Regions from separate parts of the Halobacillus sp. AWH4_228 genome, predicted to be linked through region 2. Evidence: riboswitches for the same ligand, from Rfam matches in the RefSeq annotation. Region 2 holds a riboswitch; the other holds the start of a gene.

Region 1 (5,257 bases), 680 kb from region 2:
CATTCCTTTACCCATCCGGCCTCCACCCAGTGCTGGACTTCTTCTTCAAGTTCTTCTGTACGGACCGTGAAAAACTGGGCCCCGTGGTCCGCTCTGCCGCCCGCAATCCGGCGGGTGGCGAGGCGTCCCCCGACACTTTTCCCTTTATCGACAAGCAGGATATTTGTACGTCCCTGCTTCATCAGACGGCGCGCGGCTGTTATTCCTGCAAGGCCTGCACCGATAATCGTCACTTCATAATGTTCCATCCTTGACCCTCCCCTTCTCTTCTCTTGGGCTTCCTTTGCAGAAAACCCCATTCATCCTATATTTTTTCGACTTCAAGAACTTCATCAAGAATCGGATAAACCGCCTCGACTCCTTCTTCTGCCACCAAACAGGCGACACCGAGAGGCGTTTCCCAGAAAGTCTCTGGAATGGCCGGATTCTTCAAGCCGGCCGGCTGATACAACGAACGGTAAATCCGGTTCAAGTGATCCCTCGTTTCTTCTGCTTCCTTCGGTTTTTCTCCACGGGCGACCAAAAAGACCCAGCGCATCGACTGAAAAAGATTATCGCCCGGCATAAACGTGTATTCTTTAAAAAACTTCAATTGTTTTTCAGCTTTTTCTGTCAGACCTGTTTCCACAGCAAGATCGTCAAGATGGCCATGCAGATGGCGGTACACCATTTGGAAGATTCTTCTTTTTTCGTCCTGCATCACTTTATCTGTATAAATTTCCTGCAGCTTTTCGAAAGCTGATGTTTTCGACCATTCCATCTTCTCATCACCTCTCTTAACCATTTCGCCTTCAAAGGAAGTTAATCCTTCCTGAAACCGAAGGAGGAAGCTTCCCCTTCCACCGATTGATAAAAAAGAGGGAAATCCTTGGTGTCTTCTTTCAAATGCCGTCCCATATGAGGCATCAGCTTATTCCACGCCATAGGGTTGGCGGCGATGGTTTGAAACAATGCCATTTCGTTGTCTGTCCACTTCCGGAGCGATTGAATATAATCCAATGTCAGCTGAAATCCCGGCAGCAGCTGTTCATCCCTTCGACTCTGAAAACGATCCAGGGCTGTTTTCCAATCCACCCCTTCATCCATCTGCTGAAAAGCATCGGCCAGCAGAAAAGACTGTAGAAACGCATCATTGATTCCAAGCCCCGTACTTGGATCTTTACTGTGACCAGCATCTCCAAGGAGGACCCAGCCCTCTCCATAAGCATTCCTGAAAAAGTTCGGCATTCCGGGGGTTCCGATAATCTTTCCCTGCAGAACTGCCCCTTCCATCCTTTTCTTCATTCCGTAAAATTGATTAAACGTTTGTTCAAATGTATCCTGCGGCGCTTTCATCATGTCCGTAAATTCCCCAGGGTGGATTTCAATACCGAGACAATCCCGGTTTTCCTCCATTGGAAATACAAAGCCGATTCGTCCTTCATGCAGGAAAATCTCCGTTACAGGTTCGCTTAACGGCTCCACGCCTGTGTAATAACCGTATAAGACCGGACGGAGAGGCTTCGTTTCCCGATACTTCTCTGCTTCCGTCCAGGCAGCGATGTTCGAGTTCTTTCCATCCGCTCCGGCCACCCACGCTGCACAGGCCTCCCACGCTTCCCCTTCTGTTTCAAGGTGAAGCCCGGCAACGCGCCCGTCCTCTCTGATCAAACCTCTTGCTGACGTACGCGGCATAAAAGTGACGGAACTCAACGCCTCGGCCTGCTCGATCAGAAGAGGGTCCAGGACATCTCGTTTAGGTATAATCGTATAATCCGCTCTCGGTCCTTCTATAAAACTTTGGCCGATATACGTCCGCATCCGGCTCACTTTTCTCAAACCGGTCTTCTCCAGTTTATGAAGGATGCCCAGTTCCTCAAGGAAGCGGGTATGGGACATAAAGTGAGTAGACAGTGTGTCACTCGGAAACGCGGCTTTATCGATCAACAGGACACGCTTCCCCATTTTCCCGAGCAGGACAGCCAGACTTGCCCCAGCTGCCCGGGCTCCTGTAATGATCACGTCATATGTATGATTCATTCCGGTCCTTCCTTTCTTTCTCAACCTGTGTCCCATCATAATCGGTTTCACGCAAAAAAACTACAGCCACAGGAAAACAAGCATAGGAAGCCATAAAAAAATCCCCTGGACGGGGATTTTTTAAAAGGTACGCTCTTCTTCAACTTCGTGATTCTGGTCAAGGATGTACAAGCGGCTCGGTTTGTTCTTTTTCGCGATTTCTTCCGCTTTTTCTACAGCTGTATCACGCTCATCAAATAAATCTGTCGGAGCTACGTCCTCAATTTTTACGAACCATCCGGTTACATCTTTATTTGGTACTACACTATATTCCTTCATGAAAACATCTCCTTCAACATAGACTTAATTATCCATTCCCGCCCTATTATAGATTTAAACACCCTTGTTTCAAGCTGGGAATTGACAAGAGAGCTGGACCCCTTTATAATTTCAAACAAGTCAGATAAATTAAATATTGAAAACTCTTATCGTGAGCGGCAGAGGGACTAGGCCCTGAGACGCCCGGCAACCTTCAAGGAAAACTTGAAAAGGTGCTACATCCTACAGATCAGATGATCTGAAAGATAAGGGGAGGTAAGCATACATAAAAGCCCTCTTCTTACTTACAGAAGAGGGTTTTTCTTTTTCCCTCTACACCGAGGATCAGGATGTCCTGGAAATCATAAGGAGGAATGAAACAATGACCAATTCAAATCATGTATACGGTGATGAAACACAGCTGCTTCACGGTGGACAGGAAGCTGATCCAGCAACAGGATCGCGTGCTGTTCCCATCTATCAGACAACGTCATATGTATTTAATGATACCGATCATGCCCAGAACCTATTCGCCCTGGCCGAACCAGGGAACATCTATTCCAGAATCACAAACCCGACGGTCGATGTATTTGAGCAGCGTGTTGCCCTTCTGGAAGACGGTGCCGCTGCTGTCGCTACAGCTTCCGGGATGGCGGCAATCACGATGGCCGTCCTGAACGTTGCCGGAGCCGGAGATACCATCCTCACTTCCTCCAACTTGTACGGAGGTACGTATAACTTATTCGTCCACACCCTTCCCCGCTATGGTGTGAACGTTGTTTTCGTAGATGGGAACGATCCTAATGCCTTTGAGGAAGCTGTTACACCTGAAACGAAAGCGATTTTTGCTGAAACCATCGGGAACCCAAGCCTGAATGTGCTGGACTTTGAAGCGGTAGCGGATATTGCCCACGCCCATCACATTCCCTTGATTGTCGACAACACCTTCGCCACCCCTTATGTATGCAAACCGATCGCCTGGGGAGCCGATATCGTTGTCCACTCCGCAACGAAGTGGATCGGGGGCCATGGTACAGCTATCGGCGGTATTGTCGTAGACAGCGGGCGTTTTGACTGGAATCACGAAAAATTCCCGGGTTTTACTGAGCCTGATGAAAGCTACAACGGCATCCGCTTCGGTATTGATGCTGGACCTGCCGGCTATGCGGTTAAGCTCCGTGTTCAGATTTTGAGAGATATCGGCGCCTGCCTGAGCCCCCAGAACGCCTTCCTGCTCCTGCAGGGACTTGAAACGCTTCACCTGAGAATCGAAAAGCATGCAGAACAGGCCTATGAGATTGCTGCATACCTGCAGAATCATGAAGGGGTGGATTGGGTGAATTACCCTGGACTGCCGGATCACCCTACTCATGACCTTGCCCGAAAGTATTTGAAAGGCGGAGCCGGATCCATGGTTGTCTTCGGAATCAAAGGGGGACGCGAAGCCGGTCGTAAATTGATCGATCACTCCACACTCTGGTCCCACGTAGCTAATGTGGGTGATGCGAAATCATTGATCATCCATCCGGCATCCACCACCCATCAGCAGTTGAATGAGGAGAACTTGAAAAAGTCCGGTGTTTCCGAAGAACTTGTCCGCTTGTCGGTTGGTCTGGAATCTGTGACTGATCTTATACAGGACTTGGATCAAGCCATAGAAAAGGCCAATGGATACAGCCGCCCTTATAAGGAACAGCCTCATCCAGCGGAGACCGTTCTCCGTTCCTCTCTCGACCGGTCCAATGGGAACATCCGCCGGAAAACGATCGGCGTCATTCCTGATCAGCCGGGAGGCCTGCAGGAGGAAGCCTCCAAGTTGGAGCGGTTCGGTTTTGATGTGACTACTTTTTCAAAGGTGGAAGACATTCTGGAACAGAACGATCCAGCTTTCGATATTCTTTACTTTGAAACCCTTGGAGAAAACCAAACGGATCTGGCCCAGTCGGCGAATCCATCGGTCATCTGGTCCAAAACTGCTTCTTCCCTGAAAAATGAACAAATCCTATCCGGTGCGAGCCTTTACGAGACGATCGTTTCGATCCGCTCAGGACACCACTTATCTCAAACACTCGTCACTGTATAATGGCCAGAAAGGAGAATGAAAGCATGTCTTTAAAAAACCCCGCCAGCCAGACAGCAGCTTTGGAAACGATTGAACTGGGACCCTTCCATTTCGAATCCGGCGGACGGCTGGAATCTGTCGAACTGGCTTACGAACGCACCGGCCCGTCTCATGCTCCCGTCATTGTCGTCTGCCACGCTTTAACCGGGAACCAGGCAGCTGTGGGTACGGAAGAGCAGCCCGGCTGGTGGGCAGGATTAATCGGGGAGGGGGAGCCAATCGACACCTCCCTGTTCCAAGTGATTACTTTCAATGTTCTGGGAGGTTGTCACGGGTCTACAGGTCCCGCCAGTATGAATCCGGATACAGGCAGACCATTCCGTCAGCATTTCCCTAAAGTGACCATCCGGGATATGGTCCGTGCCCAGTATGAGGCTTTAAAAAAGATGGGCATTCATCAGGTCAAAGCTGTTGCGGGAGGATCGCTTGGAGGTATGCAGGCGTATGAGTGGGGGCTCCTCTACCCTGACTTTATGGAGAAGCTGCTGATTATGGCTGCCACCCCCTACTTAAGTGATTACGGCATCGCCTTCAATCATATCGGGGCGAAAGCCATTAAAAACGATCCTTTTTTCCAAGACGGGAACTACACGACGAATGAGTCCCTGCAGGGGTTTGAAATTGCGCGGATGACCGGCATGGTGACTTACAGAAGCCCTGCTCTTTTTGAAAAAAGGTTTGACCGGTCCAATGGAGGAGACACTTATGAAATTCAGTCCTACCTGGATTATCAGGGAGATAAAATCAAAGAACGGTTTGACGCGAACAGCTACTTGTACCTGCTTGATGCAATGAATAACCATGACATCGGGAGAAACC
Region 2 (5,257 bases):
TGTCATAGAAGAGAACGCAAGCATCTGGTTTAAGACGGTCATCCGCGGCGATGTCTCATCGGTACATATCGGTAAGAACACAAATGTCCAGGATCTGAGCATGCTGCACCAAAGCCCTGACCAGCCTCTCATACTGGAAGACGGCGTTACGGTCGGGCACCAGGTTACCCTGCATTCTGCACACATTAAACAGGACGCTTTGATCGGCATGGGATCCATGATTCTGGATGGCGCTGTCATAGGGGAGCGGGCCTTTATCGGAGCAGGAAGCCTTGTTCCGCCCGGAAAAGAAATCCCTCCGGATACACTGGCCTTCGGACGGCCGGCCAAGGTGATCCGTTCCTTAACAGAAGAGGATTACAAGGAAATGGACCGGATCCGGAAATCGTATGTCGCAAAAGGGCAGTACTATAAGAACCTTCGGGGCTGAAATGCTTTTCAGCTCGATGCCTGCATGATCAGAAGACATACAGAGGGAAGTGGATAGCCGTATCAAATCAATGCGTACTCTGCCGTTAGTGCAACTCGTGAAAATAAAAAAAGCTGTTTCCTCCAACAAGGAAACAGCTTTTTTTTATTGAAAACGACCGCTGAGCTCTTCCGCTTTATCCGTACGTTCCCATGGAAACTCAACATCTGTCCGTCCAAAATGGCCGTAGGCAGACGTATCACGGTAAATAGGTTTACGAAGATCGAGCATTTTAATGATTCCAGCAGGACGGAGGTCAAACAAGTCACGCACAGCGTCCACCAGCTTTTCTTCCGACACTTTGCCGGACCCGCTGGTATTGATGGAAATGGAAACCGGCTGGGCCACCCCGATTGCATAGGCGAGCTGGACTTCCACTGTATCCGCAAGACCTGCAGCTACGATGTTTTTCGCAACATAACGAGCCGCGTATGCAGCAGAACGGTCCACTTTGGTCGCATCCTTCCCACTGAAGGCACCACCACCGTGACGCGCATATCCACCGTACGTATCTACGATGATCTTACGTCCTGTTAAACCGGCGTCCCCTTGAGGACCTCCGATTACAAAACGCCCGGTCGGATTGATAAAGTATTTGGTTTCATCATCAATATAGCCTTCCGGTACAACGGGCCCGATCACCTGCTCTTTCAAATCCTTCTGGATCTGTTCGAGCGTGACTTCTTCAGCGTGCTGCGTCGAAATAACAATCGTATCCACGCGGACCGGCTGATCATTTTCATCATATTCAATCGTTACCTGCGTCTTGCCGTCAGGACGAAGGTAATCGAGTGTTCCGTCTTTGCGGACATCAGAAAGACGCTTGGAAAGTTTGTGGGCAAGAGAAATAGGCAGCGGCATCAATTCGGGCGTTTCATTGTTGGCAAAGCCGAACATCAGTCCCTGGTCACCGGCACCGATGGCTTCTATTTCATCATCGCTCATTTTCCCTTCACGGGATTCAAGCGCAACATCCACTCCCCCTGCGATATCCGGGGACTGCTCATCAATAGCCGTCAAAACGGCACATGTATCTGCATCAAAGCCGTATTTTGCTCGTGTATATCCAATATCTTTAATCGTCTGGCGCACGATCGATGGAATATCAACATAGGTATTCGTACTGATTTCACCGGAAACCAGGACAAGTCCCGTAGTTACTGTTGTCTCACATGCCACCCTTGCATTCGGGTCGTTTTTTAAAATTTCATCTAAAATAGCATCAGAAATAGCGTCACAGATTTTGTCCGGATGACCTTCTGTCACGGATTCTGATGTGAATAACCGGCGGTTCGCTGGCATTCTAAAAACTCCTCCTTCTGTAAGTACAAAGTATTAGACGGAACTCTTTACCAGTATGTGTAGAAAAACATAAGTTCATTTCATAGTGTCATCCTGGATCCGAAAACATTTTCGTGCACGTTCTCAGTCAGAAATAATAAACAGGCGGCAAGGCCTGGTCATGGACATTTCCTTCTTATAAAAAGAAAAAACCCTTCCTATACCGAGGAAAGGGGCTGCTTCCTTTCGCTCTTATCGTCCAAGGAGCTGACTCCTTGCTTCAGGTTAGCACCATGTCCCTGCGGACGGTTGCTGGGTTTCAAAGGGCCTGTCCCTCCACCAACTCTGGATAAGAGAGTTTCCGTTCTCAGCTATCGTATCGAAAAGCGTGTTTAATGTCAATTGGATTCATCGGGTTTCGACGCACCCCTTCCATCCAGATTCAACCTGGATAAACGTTCTGTTCAAACCATCATAGGATAATAACAGCCATGAAATATGGCAGTGTTGAAAACTTTCCCACAATCCACTGAATAGTATGGACGATTAAAATAAATGTGTTATACTAATCTCACATTATTAAACTGCAAAGGCGGGACGATGCATATGAGTACAATAAACCAACTGTCAGAACTTAATCTTCTACTTTCCCAGGACCATGTCCACCACCAATTATCTGTTCCACATTTAGTGGAAAAGATTTTATACCGCAATGAAGGTACACTAACGGAAAAAGGGGCCGTTCAGGCTACGACAGGTACCTATACGGGACGCTCACCAAAGGACAAATTCATTGTCCGTGACGACGTAACCGAAGATAAAGTCGAATGGGGTGCTGTGAACCAGCCTATTGACGATGATACGTTTGTGAAATTATACCATAAAGTGCTCGATTATTTGAAAGACCGCAGGGAGTTATTCGTCTTCAAAGGTTTTGCAGGAGCGGATGAGCGCTACCGCCTTCCTATGCAGGTTCTTACAGAATTCGCCTGGCACAACTTATTCGCCCGCCAAATGTTCATCCGGCCGGAGGCATCCGAATTGGAGGAGCATGACACAGAGTTCACTGTCATATCTGCTCCAACCTTCAAAGCAGATCCTGACGTGGATGGTACGAATTCCGAAGCGTTCATCATGGTTTCGTTTAAACACCGCGTTGTCCTCATCGGAGGAACAGAATACGCAGGGGAAATCAAGAAGTCCATCTTCTCCGTCATGAACTACCTGCTTCCGGAAAAGAACGTCCTTCCGATGCACTGCTCGGCCAACATCGGCAAAGAAGGCGACGTTGCTCTGTTCTTCGGTCTGTCGGGCACAGGAAAAACGACTCTGTCCGCTGATCCTCAGCGCCGCCTGATCGGGGACGATGAGCACGCCTGGTCCCCCTACGGTGTCTTTAACATTGAAGGGGGATGCTATGCGAAGTGCATCAACCTGTCCAAAGAAAAAGAACCGCAGATCTATGATGCCATTCATTTCGGCTCGGTTTTGGAAAACGTCGTCCTTCAGCCGGATTCGCACGCGCCGGATTATGACGATACGAGCCTGACGGAAAATACACGGGCCGCCTACCCACTGGATCACATTGATAATACAGTCCAGCCAAGTATTGCCGGCCACCCAAATGCCATCATTTTCTTGACAGCTGATGCCACGGGAGTCCTCCCACCAATCAGCCGTTTAACAAAAGAACAGGCGATGTACCATTTTCTAAGCGGCTATACGAGTAAACTGGCTGGAACAGAGAGAGGGATTACCAAGCCGGAAGCGACTTTCTCCGCCTGCTTCGGCTCCCCTTTCCTTCCGCTTGCTCCATCAGCATATGCTGAAATGCTCGGAGAGAAAATAGACCAGTTCAATACGGACGTCTTCCTTGTCAATACAGGCTGGTCAGGGGGAGCCTACGGAGAAGGCGAGCGTATCAAACTGAGTTACACGCGTTCCATGATCCATGCCGCTCTGGAAGGTGAACTGAGTTCTGCCGAAACTTATAAAGACCCTGTGTTCGGCCTTCACATCCCGACCCACTGCCCGGGAGTACCGGACGAAGTCTTATTCCCGAGAAAAACGTGGAACAATCCTGCCGCTTATGATGAAAGTGCCAAAGAACTTGCTGAAAAGTTTCATGCCAACTTCAAAAAGTTCACGTATGCCAGTGATAAAATCAAACAGGCCGGCCCGACCCACCACACAAACTAAACAGAAAAAAATCCGCCGTTATCCAAACGGCGGATTTTTTCTGTTTAGCGGTGTTCCAGACGCTTTAAACATTCCGGCAGAACCTCATCCTTCATCATGAAGCTGAACCGGTCGTTATTTTTCAAGTTTCCCGGCAGATGCCGGAAAAGGACAGGACCATGCGTTTCAAAATAATGATCCTGATCAGCCAGCTCAGATATTGTAGCAAAATAGACATTCTTGATGACAGTTCCGCCTTTTCCATCGACATGATACTGCCCAAGATAAGTCAGATCATCAATATCGGCTCCTGTTTCTTCTTTCACTTCTCTTACTGCTGCCTGTTCCGCCGTCTCCCCTTCTTCTACTTTCCCACCAGGGAATTCGAGCCCTCTGTCTTTGTGCCGGGTTAACAGCCACTGATCACGAAAGCGGCAGATGATCCACACATGTTTCGGCTCTTCAGAAAAAGGGTGATCCTCGAAGGATAACCGGACAGGATTTTGATAAAAATCATAAAAAGTTTTCATGTCTCTTCAACTGCCTTTAATCCTTGTTATACGTTCGCTTTCCTGTTTAAATCGTACCATAAGCAGCCGCAAATACAAACCAGTCCCTCTCTACTTGTAGGATTTCCGGTCCGTACCGACACAAAATCCCCCGATTATGTACGAAAGAACCGCTTCAAAAGGGGAAGCGGCCCTTCTCTCAATTTTTCAATACGCCCATTTCCTCAATATGCTTCTTCGTCATTTCATCACCCAGATCATAGATCTGCTGGAAAGCCTTATGCATATCCTCATCGGTATCATCGTTATCCTGATCCTGATGGTAAGGCATAAATGGAATATGAGCCCTGTAAAAGGACCGGCCGTCTGCCTGGGCAATCTCATCAAACACTTCACGCAGAGCCGTCACTTCTTCAGGGGTGGCGTAGATAATAAAATCATCATTATTAGCATCATGATTTACTGAAATCTCCCGCGTACCGATGTTAATGTAATACTGATCTCGTTCCATCTTCACCCTCCTTTCCCTTAGTGTGAACCATGAAGGGAAAGGTTATGAGTCCATTTAGGAAAGGAGATGGGTGGAAGACAGCTGTGTTGCCTCTGCCAGCTTTTCCTCATCGACTTCTATGCCGATCCCATGACCTTGAGGCACAGGTAAGGCGCCTTTCTGCACTTTCAAGGGAGGCTTTACAATATCAGCTTCAAAATAACGCGTCGACCCGGACAAGTCTCCCGGTATGGTGAAATTAGGCAGAGAGGCAAGGGCAAGGTTATGGGCTTTGGATATCCCTGATTCCACCATACCCCCGCACCACAC

What was found. A riboswitch is a leader RNA that binds a small molecule or an ion and turns the genes downstream of it on or off. The one in region 2 is predicted to bind S-adenosylmethionine.
Region 1: another riboswitch for S-adenosylmethionine. It lies ahead of ACXADP_RS03195 (O-acetylhomoserine aminocarboxypropyltransferase/cysteine synthase family protein); the one in region 2 lies ahead of metK (methionine adenosyltransferase).

The regions. Positions count from the first base shown of each region.
Region 1 covers NZ_JBSWTE010000001.1:632,842-638,098, reverse strand. Annotated here, with positions in the region: gene ACXADP_RS03215 (NAD(P)/FAD-dependent oxidoreductase) at 1-248, opposite strand, end outside; gene ACXADP_RS03210 (hypothetical protein) at 305-760, opposite strand; gene ACXADP_RS03205 (FAD-dependent monooxygenase) at 802-2,019, opposite strand; gene ACXADP_RS03200 (DUF2188 domain-containing protein) at 2,140-2,337, opposite strand; SAM riboswitch class I at 2,481-2,589, shown strand; gene ACXADP_RS03195 (O-acetylhomoserine aminocarboxypropyltransferase/cysteine synthase family protein) at 2,699-4,399, shown strand; gene metX (homoserine O-acetyltransferase MetX) at 4,423-5,257, shown strand, end outside.
Region 2 covers NZ_JBSWTE010000001.1:1,317,275-1,322,531, reverse strand. Annotated here, with positions in the region: gene ACXADP_RS06535 (gamma carbonic anhydrase) at 1-430, shown strand, start outside; gene metK (methionine adenosyltransferase) at 575-1,771, opposite strand; SAM riboswitch class I at 2,000-2,106, opposite strand; gene pckA (phosphoenolpyruvate carboxykinase (ATP)) at 2,357-3,949, shown strand; gene ytkD (RNA deprotection pyrophosphohydrolase) at 3,994-4,458, opposite strand; gene ACXADP_RS06515 (hydrolase) at 4,637-4,948, opposite strand; gene menC (o-succinylbenzoate synthase) at 5,003-5,257, opposite strand, start outside.